4 regions of the Serratia ureilytica genome follow, and region 1 is predicted to be linked to each of the others. Evidence: riboswitches for the same ligand, from Rfam matches in the RefSeq annotation. Region 1 holds a riboswitch; each other region holds the start of a gene.
The links. A riboswitch is a leader RNA that binds a small molecule or an ion and turns the genes downstream of it on or off. The one in region 1 is predicted to bind thiamine pyrophosphate.
Positions count from the first base shown of each region.

Region 1 (4,169 bases):
CAGTCGCACAGCCGGCTGGTGGGCTGCTACATGCTGTTTTACGCCGTCGGCAGTGGGCTGGGCGCCTTTGCCGGCACCCATATGTACGCCTGGGCGGGCTGGAGCGGCGTCTGCTGGCTGGGGGCGGGCGTCAGCCTGAGCGCGCTGCTGTTTTGGCGGCTGACGCTGCGAGGGATGCCGCCCTCAGCGACGGCGGTGGAGCAGTGAAAGCTGGAAGCCCAGCGCACCGCACAGCTGCTGAGGCGCGGTGAAGCCGCTTTCCGCCAGGAGGAGACGGCTGCGCGCCGCTGCCATCGGGTGCCAGTTGCGGCGGGTGCGTTCGATCACCTCCTGCGCCTGCGCCGCCGAATGCCCGGCGCTTTGCAGCCAATGTTGGTAGTGGCTGGCGGGCAGGCCCTCCGGTTGATAGTCGAACAGCAGCAGCGGTGCGGCGGGGGAGAGGCGCTGCGCCAACTGCTGCAGGAAGTCCAGTTTGGCGCCATCGTCGGCGATAAAGTGCAGCACCAATGAGCACACCGCCGCGTCGTGGCGGGTTTGCGGCGCTTGTTGCAGCAAGGTGGGCTGGAAACTCACCCGTTGTGCATAACCCGCGGCTTCGGCTTTGGCGCGTGCGGCCGCCAGCATGCCGGCGGAGGGTTCCACGGCGCTGAAACGCCAGCTGGCGTTGGCGGTGGCCAGCGCCGCCAGTTCACTGCCGGTGCCGCAGCCGGCCAGCAATAGCGTGGCGTCATTCGGCAGCGTCTGCGCGAGCGTCGCCGTTAGCAGCGCCTGGGCAAACTGATAGCCGGGCACCAGGGTCAGAATACGGCGATCGTAGTCCGCCGCCGCGGCATCGGGGAAGCGAGTATCCGTTTGATGTTGCATAACCTTCCTTGCCAGGTTCATTGAGAGAGACAAGGAAGGGTATGCTTAAGTGATAATGAAATCCATTATCACTAATGGGTTCTGTGACGGGAAAGGCGGCGTTAGCGGGCCGGCGAATGCATCAGGTAATAATCTTCTTCGCCGTCGTTGCCAGTGGAGATGATGCGCCAGCCGTGCTTGCGGTAGAACGCCAGCGCTTTTTCATTTTTCACCAGGCATTTCAGCGAACCGGTGGCGGTGAAGGTGGCTTGCGCCGCATGCAGCAGCGCACTGCCGACGCCGCGCGGCGGCTGATGGGGATCGACATACAGGTTATGAATGAAGTTATCTTCGCGGTAGACGGAGACGAATCCCAGCAGCGCGCCGCCGTCTTCCGCCACCCAAATCGCTTCGCCCAGCGTCGCGCCGTCGAAATCTTCCAACTGATAGTTTGAGGTATCGCGCCAGCCGAACGCCGCCTTGCGCGACGCCAGGTACAGCGTGCGCAGGAAGGGGCGATCGGTCTCTTGGTAGGGTCTTATCTGCATGGCATCTCCTGGTGGTTTGTGCTCACTATAGCGCATTGCGCGGCGTATGCCCGCTGGGCCAATTTAATCGCTTGTTTGTCCGCGCCGCCGCTGGCATGATCCCCAGTAGGGATTAACGCAACGTTGATCACAACCTATTGATTTTCATGACTCGGGGTGCCCTTCCGCGTGAAGGCTGAGAAATACCCGTATTACCTGATCTGGATAATGCCAGCGTAGGGAAGTCACGGCCGCTCAACCGGCGCCGCCTTCTTGAACGCCGGTTGGGAGGAATATGATCGCTCGACCTGATGCACTACCCGGCGCCCGCGCCGCGGCCTGCCTGACCCAATTCCAACAGCGGCCTCCGCTGATCCACTGCCTGACCAACGAAGTGGTGCAGTCGCTGACCGCCAACGTGCTATTGGCGCTCGGCGCCTCTCCGGCGATGGTGGTGGAGCCGCAAGAGGCGGCGCAGTTCAGCGCGCTGGCCGACGGCCTGCTGATCAACGTCGGCACCCTCAACGCGCTGCGCGCCGAATCGATGCGGGCGGCGGTGGCCGCCGCCAATCGGGCCGGTAAGCCCTGGACGCTGGATCCGGTGGCGGTCGGCGCGCTCTCCTACCGCACCGCCTTCGCCAAACAGCTGCTGGACGAGAAACCGGCGGCGATACGCGGCAACGCCTCGGAAATCATGGCGCTCAGCGGGTTGCTGGCCAGCGGCCGCGGCGTGGATAGCGGCGACGACTCGCTGGCGGCCTTGCCCGCCGCGCGTGAGCTGGCGCAGCGCAGCGGCGCGGTGGTGGCGGTCACCGGCGCGGTGGATTACGTCACCGACGGCCAGCGCGATTGGGCGATCGAAGGCGGCTCCCCGCTGATGACGCGGGTGGTGGGCACCGGCTGCGCGCTGTCGGCGGTGGTGGCGGCGTTTTGCGCCCTGCCGGGCGATCGCCTGGACAACGTGGCGACCGCCTGCCGGGTGATGTCCCACTGCGGCGGCCTGGCGGCCAGGCAGGCCGCCGGGCCGGGCAGCTTTACGCCGGCGTTCCTCGATGCGCTGTATCAACTGCGCGGGGAGGATCTGTGATGAAACGCATTAACGCCCTGACCATCGCTGGCACCGATCCCAGCGGCGGCGCCGGCATTCAGGCCGATTTGAAGGCTTTCTCGGCGCTTGGCGCCTACGGCACCTCGGTGATCACCGCGCTGGTGGCGCAAAATACCCGCGGCGTGCAGTCGGTGTATTACATCGATCCGGCGTTCGTCGCCGCGCAGCTGGACTCGGTGTTCAGCGACGTGCGCATCGACAGCGTCAAGATTGGCATGCTGGCCAACGCCGACATCGTGCAGGCGGTGGCCGAACGGCTGCGCCATTACCGGCCGGAATTCGTGGTGCTGGATACCGTGATGCTGGCGAAAAGCGGCGATCCGCTGTTGGCGCCGGAGGCGGTGGCGTCTATCCGGCGCGAGCTGTTGCCGCTGGTGTCGATCATTACGCCAAACCTGCCGGAAGCGGCGGCGCTGCTGGCGTGCGCGCCGGCGGAAGATGAAGCGCAGATGCGCGAGCAGGGGCGGGCGCTGCTGGCGATGGGCTGCCGGGCGGTGCTGATGAAGGGCGGCCACCTGAGCGAAAGCGAGAGCCCGGACTGGCTGTTTACCGCCGAAGGCGAGCAGCGCTTTACCGCGCCGCGCGTCGCCACCCGCCACACTCACGGCACCGGTTGCACGCTCTCGGCCGCGCTGGCGGCGTTGCGCCCGCGCCATGCCGACTGGGCGGCCACGGTGGCCGCCGCCAAGGACTACCTGCAACACGCGCTGCAACAGGCGGACACGCTGGAAGTGGGGCACGGCATCGGGCCGGTGCATCATTTTCACGCCTGGTGGTGAGTCAACTTTTTGCCGCAACCGTGGTCTGACTAGTTCAGGCCCGGTTTACGGGCGAAACCTGATTTAACCTAGGGAGAAGGACTATGACGGGACACCAGGCGCTGCGTTGCGCCCTCTTCGGCGCACTGCTCAGCTTCAGCGCGGGCAGCTTCGCTCAGCAGATCGTCACCACATCGGATTTGATTCAGCAGCCGGGGTATCAGGCCAGCTGGCAAAACATGGTCAAAAGCCAGGCGCGGATGCCGGGCTGGGCGCGCAAGGGCGTCGGCACCTCTACGCCGGCGCAAAACTTGAGCTGGAAGGGCAAAGAGTATCTGGTCGGCAACCTGTGCAAGCCGCACGACTGCGGCAACAACTTTTTGATCGTGGCGTTCAGCGCGGACAAATCCCAGGCCTGGGGCGTGCGGGTGGAAGTGGAAGATCGGCCGGAAGCCGTCGATCATCCGAAGAAATACGCCAAGTACCAGTGGCTCGGCAAGCCGGATGACGACATGAAAGCGCTGCTTAAGCAGCAGTTCGAGAACAATCCCGACTGGAAATGATCTGACCGGGGGCGCTGACGATGCCGCCCCCGGCGTTGATCAGCCGATGCCGGCCTGATGCAGATCGTGCAGGTTGAGCGCCCCCACCAGCACGCCGTCCATATCGACCACCGGGGCCGCGCTGATGTGCTGTTCGTGCAGCGCTTCCAGCGCTTCGCCGGCGCGCCACTGCTCCGGCAGCCGATAGCCGGGGCGGGTGATCGCCGGGCTGAGCGGATCCTGCAGGCTGTTGCCCTTCACCAGCCAGCGGCGCAGGTCGCCGTCGGTAAACACGCCCACTACCCGCTGCTGCGCGTCGCACACCGCCACCAACCCGAGCCCGGTGCGGCTCAGTTCCAGCATCGCTTCCATCACGTTGGCGCTTTCGCTC
Region 1 covers NZ_CP071320.1:1,184,584-1,188,752, forward strand. Annotated here, with positions in the region: gene J0X03_RS05460 (MFS transporter) at 1-207, shown strand, start outside; gene J0X03_RS05465 (class I SAM-dependent methyltransferase) at 184-864, opposite strand; gene J0X03_RS05470 (GNAT family N-acetyltransferase) at 966-1,391, opposite strand; TPP riboswitch at 1,534-1,630, shown strand; gene thiM (hydroxyethylthiazole kinase) at 1,666-2,457, shown strand; gene thiD (bifunctional hydroxymethylpyrimidine kinase/phosphomethylpyrimidine kinase) at 2,457-3,257, shown strand; gene J0X03_RS05485 (inhibitor of vertebrate lysozyme family protein) at 3,341-3,799, shown strand; gene gutQ (arabinose-5-phosphate isomerase GutQ) at 3,839-4,169, opposite strand, start outside.

Region 2 (4,169 bases), 2.0 Mb from region 1:
GCTCGCGATACTGCTTGTCGCTCATCTCTTTGATATCCCATTGCGTCAGGTGCGCCAATATTGCCAGCCGCGCCTGCTCGGGCACCACGTTCAGCCAGTCAGCGTGCTGCCGACGCACCGCGCTGAAATAGCGCTGATAGAACGATTTGGATAAGAAAGCTTTCATGATTACGCCCTCCCCTTTCATTGATGAAAATTATCGGCGTAATATAGGGAAAGAAAAATTGACGAGTTGAGACAGGAGTGTTCCTCTTTTATGTCCACGTCCAGATTGCAGCAGCAGTTCATCCGTCTGTGGCAGCGCTGCCACGGTGAAACCACCGACACCACGCTGCAGGCACTGGCGGAGGCGCTGAGCTGCTCGCGGCGCCACGTACGCTCCCTGTTGAGCGCTATGCAGCGGGAGGGCTGGCTCACCTGGCAGGCGGAGTCGGGACGCGGCAAGCGTTCGCGGCTAACCTTTCATTACACCGGCCTGGCGCTGCAGCAACAGCGGGCCGAGGAGCTGCTGGAGCAGGATCGCATCGATCAGTTGGTGCAGCTGGTGGGCGACAAAAACGTGGTGCGCCAAATGCTGCTGTCGCAGCTGGGGCGCAGCTTCCGTCAGGGGAAACATATCCTGCGGGTGCTCTACTATCGGCAGTTGTACAACCTGCTGCCCGGCTCGGCGCTGCGGCGTTCCGAGACCCATTTGGCGCGTCAGATCTTCAACGGCCTGACGCGCATAAATGAGGAAAACGGGGAACTCGAATCCGATCTGTCCCACCATTGGCAGGCGCTGACGCCGCTGCACTGGCGGTTTTACCTGCGCCCGGCGATCCATTTTCATCATGGCCGCGAGCTGGAGATGGCGGACGTCATCAGCTCGCTTTCGCGTCTGACCTCGCAACCGCTGTTCTCGCATATCGAAAGCGTCACCTCGCCGACGCCGTTCGTTGTCGACGTGCATCTGCGCAGCCCCGACCACTGGTTACCCTGGCTGCTGGGCAGCGTGCACGCCATGATCCTGCCGCGCGAATGGCGCGATCTGCCGGACTTCACCCGCCATCCGATCGGCACCGGCCCCTACCGCGTGGTGCGCAACCTTCCCAGCCAGATGAAGATCCACGCCTTCGATGACTATTTCGGCTACCGGGCGCTGATCGATGAGGTCAACATCTGGGTGCTGCCGGAGTTCTCCGAAGAACTGGTGCACTCCGGCGTACAGCTGCAGGGCGATGAAACCGGCAACAGCGAGCTGGAAAGCCGGCTGGAAGAAGGCTGCTACTTCCTGCTGTTCGATCAGCGCTCTCCCTTGGCGGCCGATCCCGCCATGCGCAGCTGGCTGTGCGAATTGATCAACCCCATTTCGCTGCTGAGCCACGCCGGGCCGCTCTACCAGCGCTATTGGTCGCCGGCGTACGGCCTGCTGCCGCGCTGGCACCACAACCGCGCGCTGGCGCAGCAGCCCAAACCGGCGGGGCTGACCGAACTGACGCTGACTCACTTCAATGAGCATTCGGAGTTCCACGCCATCCGCCAGGCGATCGAGCCGCTGCTGGCGCAGCACGGCATCCGCCTGATCGTGCAAAGCGTGGATTACGCGACCTGGCACCAGGGCGACGCGCGCAGCGATCTGTGGCTCGGCAGCGCCAACTTCTATCTACCGCTGGAGTTTTCGCTGTTCGCCACGCTGTACGAGCTGCCGCTGATGCAGCATTGCATGAGCGAGGACCTGGCGCAGGATGCGGCGCTGTGGCGCGCCAACCGTCTGCCGCTGGCAGAGTTCTGCCAGCGCCTGGTCAGCAATCACCAACTGCATCCGCTGTTCCACCACTGGCTGCAGTTGCACGGCCAGCGCAGCATGCGCGGCGTGCGAATGAACACCCTCGGCTGGTTCGACTTCAAATCCGCCTGGTTTGCCCCGCCGGAGGCATAAGCGCCTTTCGCCCAAGTCGGTTAATCTTTACAATAGCGCCGTCTCAACGGGGTGCGGAGAGTCGGGCCGCGTGATAAGCCCGATTTTCCGCTGAGAGCACACCCGTCGAACCTGATCCGGTCAATACCGGCGGAGGGATTTGAGCCCAGCGAACCGGCGACGCCGCCTCGCCCCCTCAGATGCCCTTGCCCCCTTATTTTTCAGGAGTGCAACGTGGTCAAAAAATATCTGCCCTGCTTATTGCTGCTGTGCGCCGCGCCGGTGTTCGCCAAGCCGACGCTGACGGTTTACACCTACGATTCCTTCGCCGCCGACTGGGGCCCAGGCCCGGCGGTGAAAAAAGCCTTCGAAGCCGAGTGCGACTGTGAGCTGAAGTTCGTGGCGCTGGAAGACGGCGTCTCACTGCTGAACCGCCTGCGCATGGAAGGCAAGAACAGCGCCGCCGACGTGGTGCTGGGGCTGGACAACAACCTGCTGCAGGCGGCGCAGCAAACCGGCCTGTTCGCGCCGAGCGGCGTGGACACCGCCAAACTGACGGTGCCGGGCGGCTGGCAGGACGCGACCTTCGTGCCTTACGACTACGGGTATTTCGCCTTCGTCTACGACAAGGAAAAACTGAAGAACCCGCCGAAAAGCCTGCAGGAGCTGGTCAGCAGCGATCGTGACTGGAAGGTGATCTACGAAGATCCGCGCACCAGCACGCCGGGCCTCGGCCTGCTGCTGTGGATGCAAAAAGTGTATGGCGACAAGGCGCCGGCCGCCTGGCAGCAGCTGGCGAAAAAGACCGTGACCGTCACCAAAGGCTGGAGCGAAGCCTACGGCCTGTTCCTGAAAGGCGAAGGCGATCTGGTGCTCAGCTACACCACCTCCCCCGCCTATCATCTGATCGCCGAGAAAAAAGACCGCTACGCCGCCGCCACGTTCAGCGAAGGCCACTACCTGCAGGTGGAAGTGGCCGGCAAACTGAAGGCCGCCAAACAGCCTGAGCTGGCGGAGCGTTTCATGCAGTTCATGGTGACGCCGGCATTCCAGAACACCATCCCGACCGGCAACTGGATGTACCCGGTGATCAACACCCCGCTGCCCGTCGGCTTTGAACAGATGAACGTGCCGCATACCGCGCTGCAATACAGCGCCGAAGAGGTGGCCACACAACGCGGCGGCTGGATCCGGGCATGGCAAACCGCCGTCAGCCGCTGATCCCCCGCTGGCTCTGGCCGGGGCTGCTGGCCGCCGGCATGATCCTGCTGGTCGCCGCGCTGGCGATGGGCTCGCTGTGGCGTCACTCGCCGGACAGCGGCTGGCGCGGCCTGTGGCAGGACAGCTACCTGTGGCACGTGGTGCGCTTCACTTTCCTGCAGGCGCTGCTGTCGGCGCTGATTTCGGTGCTGCCCGCCATTCTGCTGGCGCGCGCGCTCTATCGCCGCCGTTTCCCCGGCCGGCAGTTGCTGCTGCGACTGTGCGCCATGACGCTGGTGCTGCCGGTGCTGGTGGCGGTGTTCGGCCTGCTCAGCGTCTATGGGCGCCAGGGCTGGCTGGCGACGCTGTGCGGCTGGCTGGGCGTCGAGTATGATTTCTCGCCCTACGGGCTGCAGGGCATTCTGCTGGCGCACCTGTTCTTTAACCTGCCGCTGGCTACCCGCCTGTTGCTGCAGGCGCTGGAGAATATTCCGGTGGAACAGCGCCAGCTGGCCGCCCAGCTGGGCATGAACGGCTGGCAGCAGTTCCGCTTCGTCGAATGGCCGGCGCTGCGCCGCCAAATCCTGCCGAGCGGCGCGCTGATCTTCATGCTGTGCTTCGCCAGCTTCGCCACCGTGCTGTCACTGGGCGGCGGGCCGCAGGCCACCACCATCGAGCTGGCGATCTACCAGGCGTTGAGTTACGACTACGATCTGGGCCGCGCCGCCCTGCTGGCGCTGATCCAACTGGGCTGTTGTCTGGGGCTGGTGCTGATCAGCCAACGCCTGAGCCAGGCATTGCCGGTAGGGCATACCCACGCCCAGCGCTGGCGCAACCCGGAAGACAGCCTGTGGCGGCGCATCAGCGATTTTCTGCTGATCGCCGCCGCGCTGTTGCTGCTGCTGCCGCCTCTGCTGGCGGTGATCGCCGACGGCGCCAATCAGGCTATCATCAGCGTGCTGCGCCAGCCGGTGCTGTGGCAGGCGCTGTTCACGTCGCTGCGCATCGCCCTTGGCGCCGGAGCGCTGTGCGTGGCGCTCACGATGATGCTGCTGTGGAGCAGCCGCGAGCT
Region 2 covers NZ_CP071320.1:4,324,567-4,328,735, forward strand. Annotated here, with positions in the region: gene sgrT (glucose uptake inhibitor SgrT) at 1-166, opposite strand, end outside; gene sgrR (HTH-type transcriptional regulator SgrR) at 257-1,918, shown strand; TPP riboswitch at 1,956-2,074, shown strand; gene thiB (thiamine ABC transporter substrate binding subunit) at 2,132-3,118, shown strand; gene thiP (thiamine/thiamine pyrophosphate ABC transporter permease ThiP) at 3,094-4,169, shown strand, end outside.
Region 2: linked by a shared signal. The riboswitch ahead of thiB (thiamine ABC transporter substrate binding subunit) and the one ahead of thiM (hydroxyethylthiazole kinase) in region 1 are both predicted to bind thiamine pyrophosphate.

Region 3 (4,169 bases), 1.5 Mb from region 1:
CGTAACCTCACAGGCCAGCTCCGCGTTCTTGCACAGCGACATGAAATCACCGGCCTGGGCGCGGGTCGCCTTGTACTCCGGCAAATAACGACCGGCCTGGCGCATCATCCATACGGGGGTCACATCCACCGGCTGGCGCAACAGCGCGCACAGGTAGCGATCGTTCTTCAACTCAGTCATTTATGGGGCTCCCTTAATAATCTGCCGGCCATTGTACATTATTCTTCCCGGCACAGCGCCACGGTGTCCTCAATCAACCGGCGCGCCACGGTGCCGGGCGGCGGCAACAGCGGCAGTTGGTCGTAGCGATACCAGCCGGCGTTAAGCAGCTCCTTGGGATCGTGACGAAGGTCGCCCTGATGGTAATCGGCCATAAAGGCCATCATCAGCGAGTGTGGGAACGGCCAGGGTTGTGAAGTGACGTAGCGCAGGTTCTTGATTTCGATATTGCTCTCTTCCATCACTTCGCGCGCCACCGCCTGCTCCAGCGTTTCGCCCACTTCGACGAAACCGGCCAGCACCGTGTGGATACCGCCGCGATGGCGCACGTGCTGCGCCAGCAGGATCTGATCGTCGCGCCGAATGGCGACGATCACGCAGGGCGCAATCTGCGGGTAGTACCGTTCTTTGCAGTGGCCGCAGAGGCAGGCGCTTTCGGTGCGGCTGAGATGCATCTCATGGCCGCAGTAGCCGCAAAAGCGATGGGAGCGGTAGAAATCCGCCAGCTGCACGCCGCGCCCGGCAAGCTGGAACAGACCGCGATCCTGATCCAACAGCTGACGCACCGATCCCATCTCCCGCGGCATCGCCTGGCGCACCAGCCAGACCGGCGCGCCCTCCCACTCACCGATGATGCGCGCCATGTGGCCCTGCAGCCCGAGGACGGCGGCCGTTCCTGACGGCAATTCACCGTTCGGTAACCAAAGTTTGCTTTCATGGCTGACGATCCACCAGCCGTTTTCATTGCCCGTTAATGCAAGTTCCATATCGTTGTTGCACAACCTCAGCTTCACTGGCACTCTACAAATCGGCTTTGTTACATTTTAATAACTTACCGGTTACTTTTGTTACTTACACGGAGTCAAACATGCTCAACCGTTTGGAAAGGCTGACTCAGCGCGTTGGCGGTAGTAATGAATTAGTTGATCAATGGCTTCAGGCCCGCAAGCAGTTGCTGGTCGCCTACTGCACGCTGGTAGGCCTCAAACCGAATAAAGAAAAGCATACGCCGCTGAATGAAAAAGCGCTGGAGAACTTTTGCCATAACCTGGTGGATTACCTCTCAGCAGGGCATTTTCATATCTATGACAGAATTATCAAACAAGTGGAAGGCGCAGCCAGTCCGAAAATGTCGCTGGCGGTGAACATCTACCCCAAGCTATGGGCCAATACCGAACAGATCATGGCGTTCCACGATCGCTATACCGAAGTGGATATCGATCAGGAGGTCTGTCTGGAATTCCATCAGGCCTTGTCGGATATCGGCGAAACGCTGGCGGCGCGCTTTGCGCTGGAAGATAAGCTGATCCTGTTGGAAGCGGAGGCCGCGCAGCAACCGCTGCCGGACCAGGCGCTGGATCCGGCGCGTTAAAATTTTATAGTTTTTTTTCTTATCCCTCCTATACTGGGGGGCATCTTGTCGGAGTGCCTAGCGCCTGATTTGTTCATCGAATCAGCCAGGCTGAGACCGTTAATTCGGGATCCGCGGAACCTGATCGGGCTAATACCCGCGAAGGGAACAAGAGTAATCTATCGCCACAGGCACGGCCTTCCCTTTGCGGGCGTCCAGCCTTATCGGCCACCATCATTACTCCCTCCGAGCTCCAGACAAGCAACTTTCCCAACCCAACACACTGGTAGGAACTTGCTATGTCTAACGTTAATCCACCGCGCGCCCGTAAAGCGCAACGCGAAGCCGCCCAGCAGTTTATCGACACGCTGCAAGGCATGGCTTTCCCAAACTCACGCCGCATCTACCTGCAGGGCTCGCGCCGCGATATCCAGGTGCCGATGCGCGAAATTCAGCTCAGCCCGACCCTGGTCGGCGGCAGCAAAGATAGCCCGCAGTATGAACAGAACGAGGCGATCCCGGTATATGACACCGCAGGCCCATACGGCGATCCGCAGGCCGAGCTCGATGTGCACGCCGGCCTGGCCAAGCTGCGCGCCGGCTGGATCGACGCGCGCGGCGATACCGCGACCCTGAGCGGCGCCAGTTCCGGCTTCACCCAACAGCGTCTGGCGGACGAGGGGCTGGATCACCTGCGCTTCGAACATCTGCCGCTGCCGCGCAAGGCGTTGCCGGGCAAGTGCGTGACCCAACTGCACTATGCCCGCGCCGGCATCGTCACCCCGGAGATGGAGTTCATCGCCATCCGTGAAAACATGGGGCGCGAACGCATTCGCGGCGAGGTGCTGTGCCACCAGCATCCGGGCCAGGGCTGGGGCGCCAACCTGCCGGACAACATCACGCCGGAGTTCGTGCGCCAGGAAGTGGCCGCCGGCCGCGCCATCATTCCCGCCAACATCAATCACCCGGAGGCGGAGCCGATGATCATCGGCCGCAATTTCCTGGTGAAGGTGAACGCCAATATCGGCAACTCGGCGGTCACGTCGTCGATCGAAGAAGAGGTGGAGAAGCTGGTGTGGGCCACCCGCTGGGGCGCAGACACCGTGATGGATCTCTCCACCGGCCGCTACATTCACGAAACCCGCGAGTGGATCCTGCGCAACAGCCCGGTGCCCATCGGCACCGTGCCTATCTACCAGGCGCTGGAGAAGGTCAACGGCGTGGCGGAAAACCTCACCTGGGAGATGTTCCGCGATACGCTGCTGGAACAGGCTGAACAAGGGGTCGATTACTTCACCATCCACGCCGGCGTGCTGCTGCGCTACGTGCCGATGACCGCCAAACGCCTGACCGGCATCGTGTCGCGCGGCGGCTCGATCATGGCCAAATGGTGTCTGTCGCACCATCAGGAAAACTTCCTCTATCAGCACTTCCGTGAAATCTGCGAGATCTGCGCCGCCTACGACGTTTCGCTGTCGCTCGGCGACGGCCTGCGCCCCGGTTCGATTCAGGACGCCAACGACGAGGCCCAGTTCGCCGAGCTGCATACGCTGGGCGAGCTGACCAAAATCGCCTGGGAATACGACGTACAAGTGATGATTGAAGGCCCGGGCCACGTGCCGATGCAGATGATCCGCCGCAACATGACCGAAGAGCTGGAACATTGCCACGAAGCGCCGTTCTACACCCTTGGCCCGCTGACCACCGATATCGCCCCGGGCTATGACCATTTCACCTCCGGCATCGGCGCGGCGATGATTGGCTGGTTCGGCTGCGCCATGCTGTGTTACGTCACGCCGAAAGAGCACCTCGGCCTGCCGAATAAAGAGGACGTCAAACAGGGCCTGATCACCTACAAGATCGCCGCCCACGCCGCCGATCTGGCCAAAGGCCATCCGGGCGCGCAGATCCGCGATAACGCCATGTCCAAGGCGCGTTTCGAATTCCGCTGGGAAGATCAGTTCAATCTGGCGCTCGATCCGGCCACCGCGCGCGCCTATCACGACGAAACCCTGCCGCAGGAGTCCGGCAAGATCGCTCACTTCTGCTCGATGTGCGGACCGAAATTCTGCTCGATGAAGATTTCACAAGAGGTGCGCGACTACGCCGCCGCCCAAGAGGCCGCCAAACCGATCGAGGTGCAGCTGACCGGCATGGAAAAAATGTCCGCCGAGTTCCGCGCCCGCGGCAGCGAGCTGTATCACAGCGCCGGCAATCTGCAGGAGGAGACGAGCAATGACTGATATCACGACGCCCTTCCCGGCGACGCCCCACAAACTGGGGCTTTACCCGGTCGTCGACAGCGTGGAATGGATCGCTCGTCTGCTGGAGGCCAGCGTTACCACGATCCAGCTGCGCATCAAGGATCTGCCGGACGAGCAGGTCGAAGAGGATATCGCCGCCGCCATCGCGCTGGGCCGGCGTTATCAGGCGCGGCTGTTCATCAACGATTACTGGCGGCTGGCGATCAAGCACGGCGCCTACGGCGTGCATCTGGGCCAGGAAGATCTCGATACCACCGATCTGGCGGCCATTCACCGCGCCGGGCTGCGGCTCGGCGTTTCCACCCATGACGATGCCGAGCTGGCGCGCGCGCTGG
Region 3 covers NZ_CP071320.1:4,763,334-4,767,502, forward strand. Annotated here, with positions in the region: gene hemE (uroporphyrinogen decarboxylase) at 1-180, opposite strand, end outside; gene nudC (NAD(+) diphosphatase) at 219-986, opposite strand; gene J0X03_RS22555 (Rsd/AlgQ family anti-sigma factor) at 1,088-1,591, shown strand; TPP riboswitch at 1,631-1,755, shown strand; gene thiC (phosphomethylpyrimidine synthase ThiC) at 1,870-3,813, shown strand; gene thiE (thiamine phosphate synthase) at 3,806-4,169, shown strand, end outside.
Region 3: linked by a shared signal. The riboswitch ahead of thiC (phosphomethylpyrimidine synthase ThiC) and the one ahead of thiM (hydroxyethylthiazole kinase) in region 1 are both predicted to bind thiamine pyrophosphate.

Region 4 (4,169 bases), 560 kb from region 1:
ACCGGCGGCGCCGCCAAGCCAATCTACGCCGTTCAGCTCCGCCACGCCGTCAAAGTGCATACTGCTGCTCAGGTAGACGATACGCGTGGGGCGTTCGATCAGGGCCGTCAGCAGGTAGGGCGCTATGACGTTCACCGGCATCACCTGCGGCCCGGTGAACATGCCGGCGTTGTGGATCACCGCGTCCGGACGGCCGAGGCGATTGACCTGCTCGGCAAGCTGCCGAGTCTGCTGCACATCGGACAAATCGCCGATCGCCGCCTGTGCACCGCGATCCAGCAGATCGCGCACCGCGTCCAGACGGCCGGGTGCGCGCGCATGCAGAATCACCTGATGCCCTTCGTCCAACAGCGTTTGCGCGGCGGCGCGGCCCAGCCCGTCCACCGAACCGGTAATGAAAATGCGTGACATGCCATCCTCCGTTTAGCGCCAGCCGAGCGCCGGCGCGACATGGGTTAAAATCGATTCGATCACGTGGGCGTTGTAATCCACGCCCAGCTGGTTAGGCACGGTCAGCAGCAGCGTATCTGCTTCGGCGATGGCCTCGTCCTGCGCCAGCTGCTCGATCAACACGTCCGGCTCGGCGGCATAGCTGCGGCCGAAGATCGCCCGGGTCTGCGCGTCGATATATCCGAGCTGATCGCCCTCCTTGCCACCGCCGCCGAAGTAGTTGCGATCCCGCTGATCCACCAGCGCGAAGATGCTGCGGCTCACGGAAACCCGTGGCTCATGCGCGTGGCCGGCCTCTTGCCAGGCGGCGCGGTAGGCGCGGATCTGCTTGGCCTGCTGGATGTGGAAGGGTTCGCCGGTCTCGTCGTTCTTGAGCGTCGAGCTTTGCAGGTGCATGCCGAGCTTCGCCGCCCAGACGGCGGTGGCGTTCGAACCGGCGCCCCACCAGATGCGATCGCGCAGCCCGGCGGAAAACGGCTCTGGCCGCAGCAGCCCGGGCGGATTCGGGAACATCGGCTGCGGATTGGGTTCGGCGAACCCTTCGCCGCGCAGCGCTTCCAGGAACACTTCGGTATGGCGGCGGGCCATGTCCGCGTCGGTCTCGCCGTCGGCCGGGGCATAGCCAAAATAGCGCCAGCCGTCGATCACCTGTTCCGGCGAGCCACGGCTGATGCCGAGCTGCAGCCGCCCGCCGGCGATCAGATCCGCCGCGCCAGCGTCTTCCACCATGTACAGCGGATTTTCATAACGCATGTCGATCACGCCGGTGCCGATCTCGATGCGTTGGGTTTTGGCGCCAATGGCGGCCAACAGCGGGAACGGCGACCCCAGCTGGCGTGCGAAGTGGTGCACGCGAAAATAGGCGCCGTCCGCCCCCAGATCTTCGGCGGCGACCGCCAAATCGATGGACTGCAGCAGCGCATCCGCCGCGGAACGGGTACCGGACTGGGCGGAAGGCGTCCAGTGGCCAAACGAGAGAAAACCAATCTTTTTCATCGGGCATCGTCCTCAAAGGCAAAACATGGGCCTACAGTGACAAAAATCGCGCGCTTTGCGCCAGCAAAATCGCCCCCGATCGCACTAAACGAACCGATTGCCGCCGCGCCGCCCGGCGATTGTAATCAAAAAACAAATGTCGTATAACAGGCAGCTCCGAGGGGTGTCCTGTTACGGGCTGAGATGGCGCAAGCCGAACCCTTTGAACCTGATCTGGGTCATGCCAGCGAAGGGACGGTTAGGCAACCGCGCGATCACCCGTTGCCTGTTCATACCTCAGCGTGCCCGGATCTCCACTGACTCAAGGAGGTCCCATGTCCATCACCACCCTGTTCGAAAGCGGTCTTTACGGCCGGCTGCGCCAACAGGCCGGCAGCCACTGGCAAAATTACGTCGATCACCCGTTTCTGCAGCAGCTGGCCGCCGGCACCCTGCCTGAACGCGCTTTTCGCCGCTACCTGACGCAGGACTATCTGTTCCTGCTGCACTTCGCCCGCGCCTACGCGCTGCTGGTCAGCAAGCTGCGCACCCTGCCGGAGATGCGCGCCGCCACCGCCTCGCTCAACGGCATCGTCGCCGAACTGCCGCTGCACGTGGCCTACTGCGCCGAATGGGGGCTGAACGAAGCGCAGATCGCCGCCCAGCCGGAGGCGGCGGAAACCATGAACTACACTCGCTACGTGCTGGACATCGGCCATGCCGGCGACGCCCTCGATCTGCTGGCCGGCCTGCTGCCCTGCGTGGCCGGTTATGCCGAAATCGGCCTGCGGCTGCTGCACGATCCCGCCACCCAAATGGAGGGCAATCCTTACGCCTCCTGGATCCGCAACTACGGCGACGAGGGCTATCTGGCCGGCGTGCACGCCGCCATCGAACTGCTGGAAACCGTCGGCCACCAGCGCGGCGCACAAAGCCGCTTTACCGAGCTGGCGCAGATTTTCACCACCGCCACTCAGCTGGAAGCGGCATTTTGGCAAATGGGGCTGAACGCCTCATGACCTCCCCGCGCCTCCCGCCCGGCATCCAGGTGCGGGATCTCACTCTGCGCTTCGGTCAACAGACGATCTTTGAGCGGCTGAGCTTCGACATCGCCGGCGGCAGCTTCGTCTCCCTGCTCGGCGCCAGCGGCGCCGGCAAAACCAGCCTGCTGAAGATCATCGCCGGGCTGGCGCAGGCCAGCTCGGGCACGGTGAGCGGCAGCGACGGCCTGCCGATCGCCGGGCGCATCGCCTACATGGGGCAAAAAGACCTGCTCTATCCGTGGCTGAGCGTCGAAGACAATGTCGCCCTCGGCTCGCGGCTGCGCGGCGAAGCGCCGGATCGGGCGTGGACGGCGCACCTGCTCGAGCGCGTAGGCCTGGCCGCGCATAGCCGCAGCCTGCCCGCCGCGCTGTCCGGCGGCATGCGCCAGCGCGCCGCCATCGCCCGCACGCTCTACGAACGCCAGCCAATCGTGCTGATGGACGAACCCTTTTCCGCGCTGGACGCCATTACCCGCGCCGAGATCCAGAGCCTGGCCGCCGAGCTGCTGGCGCAAAACACCGTGCTGCTGATCACCCACGATCCGATGGAGGCTTGCCGCCTGAGCCACCGGCTGCTGGTGCTGTCGCCTTGGCCGCTGGGCCTCGACGATACCCACCGCATCAGCGGGCAACCGCCGCGCGCGCCGGATGACGCCGACCTGCTGAAAAGCCAGGCCGAGCTGCTGCTGCAAATGGTGAGGGCAGCGCAATGAATATCGCCAAAGAGCGCGGCTTCACCCGTCTGCGGCGTGGGTTGACGGTCTTCATCGGCCTGCTGCTGCTGTGGTGGCTGGCGGCGCAAAGCGGCATTCCGGCCTTTCTGCTGCCCACGCCGGGCGCGGTGGCGCAGGCGCTGTGGGACGGACGCGGCTATCTCGCCTGGCACACGCTGGTCACGGCTTCGGAGATCGTCAGCGGGCTGGTGCTGGGCGTGTTGCTCGGCGCGGCGCTGGCGCTGTGCATGATCTTCTCGCCGCGCCTGCAGCGCTGGCTGATGCCGCTGGTGCTCACCAGCCAGGCGATACCGGTGTTCGCCCTGGCCCCATTGCTGGTGCTGTGGTTCGGCTTCGGCATGAGCGCCAAAGTGGCGATGGCGGTGCTGGTGATCTTCTTCCCGGTGGTGTCGGCCTTTTTCGACGGGCTGCGCCGGGTCAACAACGACTATCTCGATCTGGCGCGCACGATGCGCGCTTCGCGTTGGGCGCAGCTGCGGCACGTGCGGCTGATGGCGGCGCTGCCGGCCTTCGGCTCCGGCCTGCGCATGGCCGCCGCCGTCGCGCCGATCGGCGCCATTATCGGCGAATGGGTCGGCTCGGCCGAAGGGCTGGGCTACGTGATGCTGAACGCCAACGCGCGCATGCAGACCGACGTCTGCTTCGCCGCGCTGTTTATTTTGGTGCTGATGACCGTGCTGCTGTGGGCTGCGGTGGATGCGCTGCTGCGGCGCCTGATCGCCTGGGCGCCGGAAAACGACTGATGATTGCAACCATAACCAGGGATAAAGGAACGACCATGATCAAACAAACCGTTTGCGGGCTGCTGCTCGGCGCCGCCATCACCGGCCAGGCCGGCGCGGCCGAAAAGCTGACGCTGGTGCTCGACTGGTACATCAACCCCGATCACGCGCCGATTATGGTGGCCGAGCAGATCGGCGCCTTCAAGGCCGAAGGGCTGGACGTTAAGATCGTGCCGCCGTCCGAT
Region 4 covers NZ_CP071320.1:1,740,942-1,745,110, reverse strand. Annotated here, with positions in the region: gene J0X03_RS08085 (SDR family NAD(P)-dependent oxidoreductase) at 1-411, opposite strand, end outside; gene J0X03_RS08080 (LLM class flavin-dependent oxidoreductase) at 424-1,446, opposite strand; TPP riboswitch at 1,596-1,698, shown strand; gene J0X03_RS08075 (TenA family protein) at 1,761-2,444, shown strand; gene J0X03_RS08070 (ABC transporter ATP-binding protein) at 2,441-3,181, shown strand; gene J0X03_RS08065 (ABC transporter permease) at 3,178-3,945, shown strand; gene J0X03_RS08060 (ABC transporter substrate-binding protein) at 3,981-4,169, shown strand, end outside.
Region 4: linked by a shared signal. The riboswitch ahead of J0X03_RS08075 (TenA family protein) and the one ahead of thiM (hydroxyethylthiazole kinase) in region 1 are both predicted to bind thiamine pyrophosphate.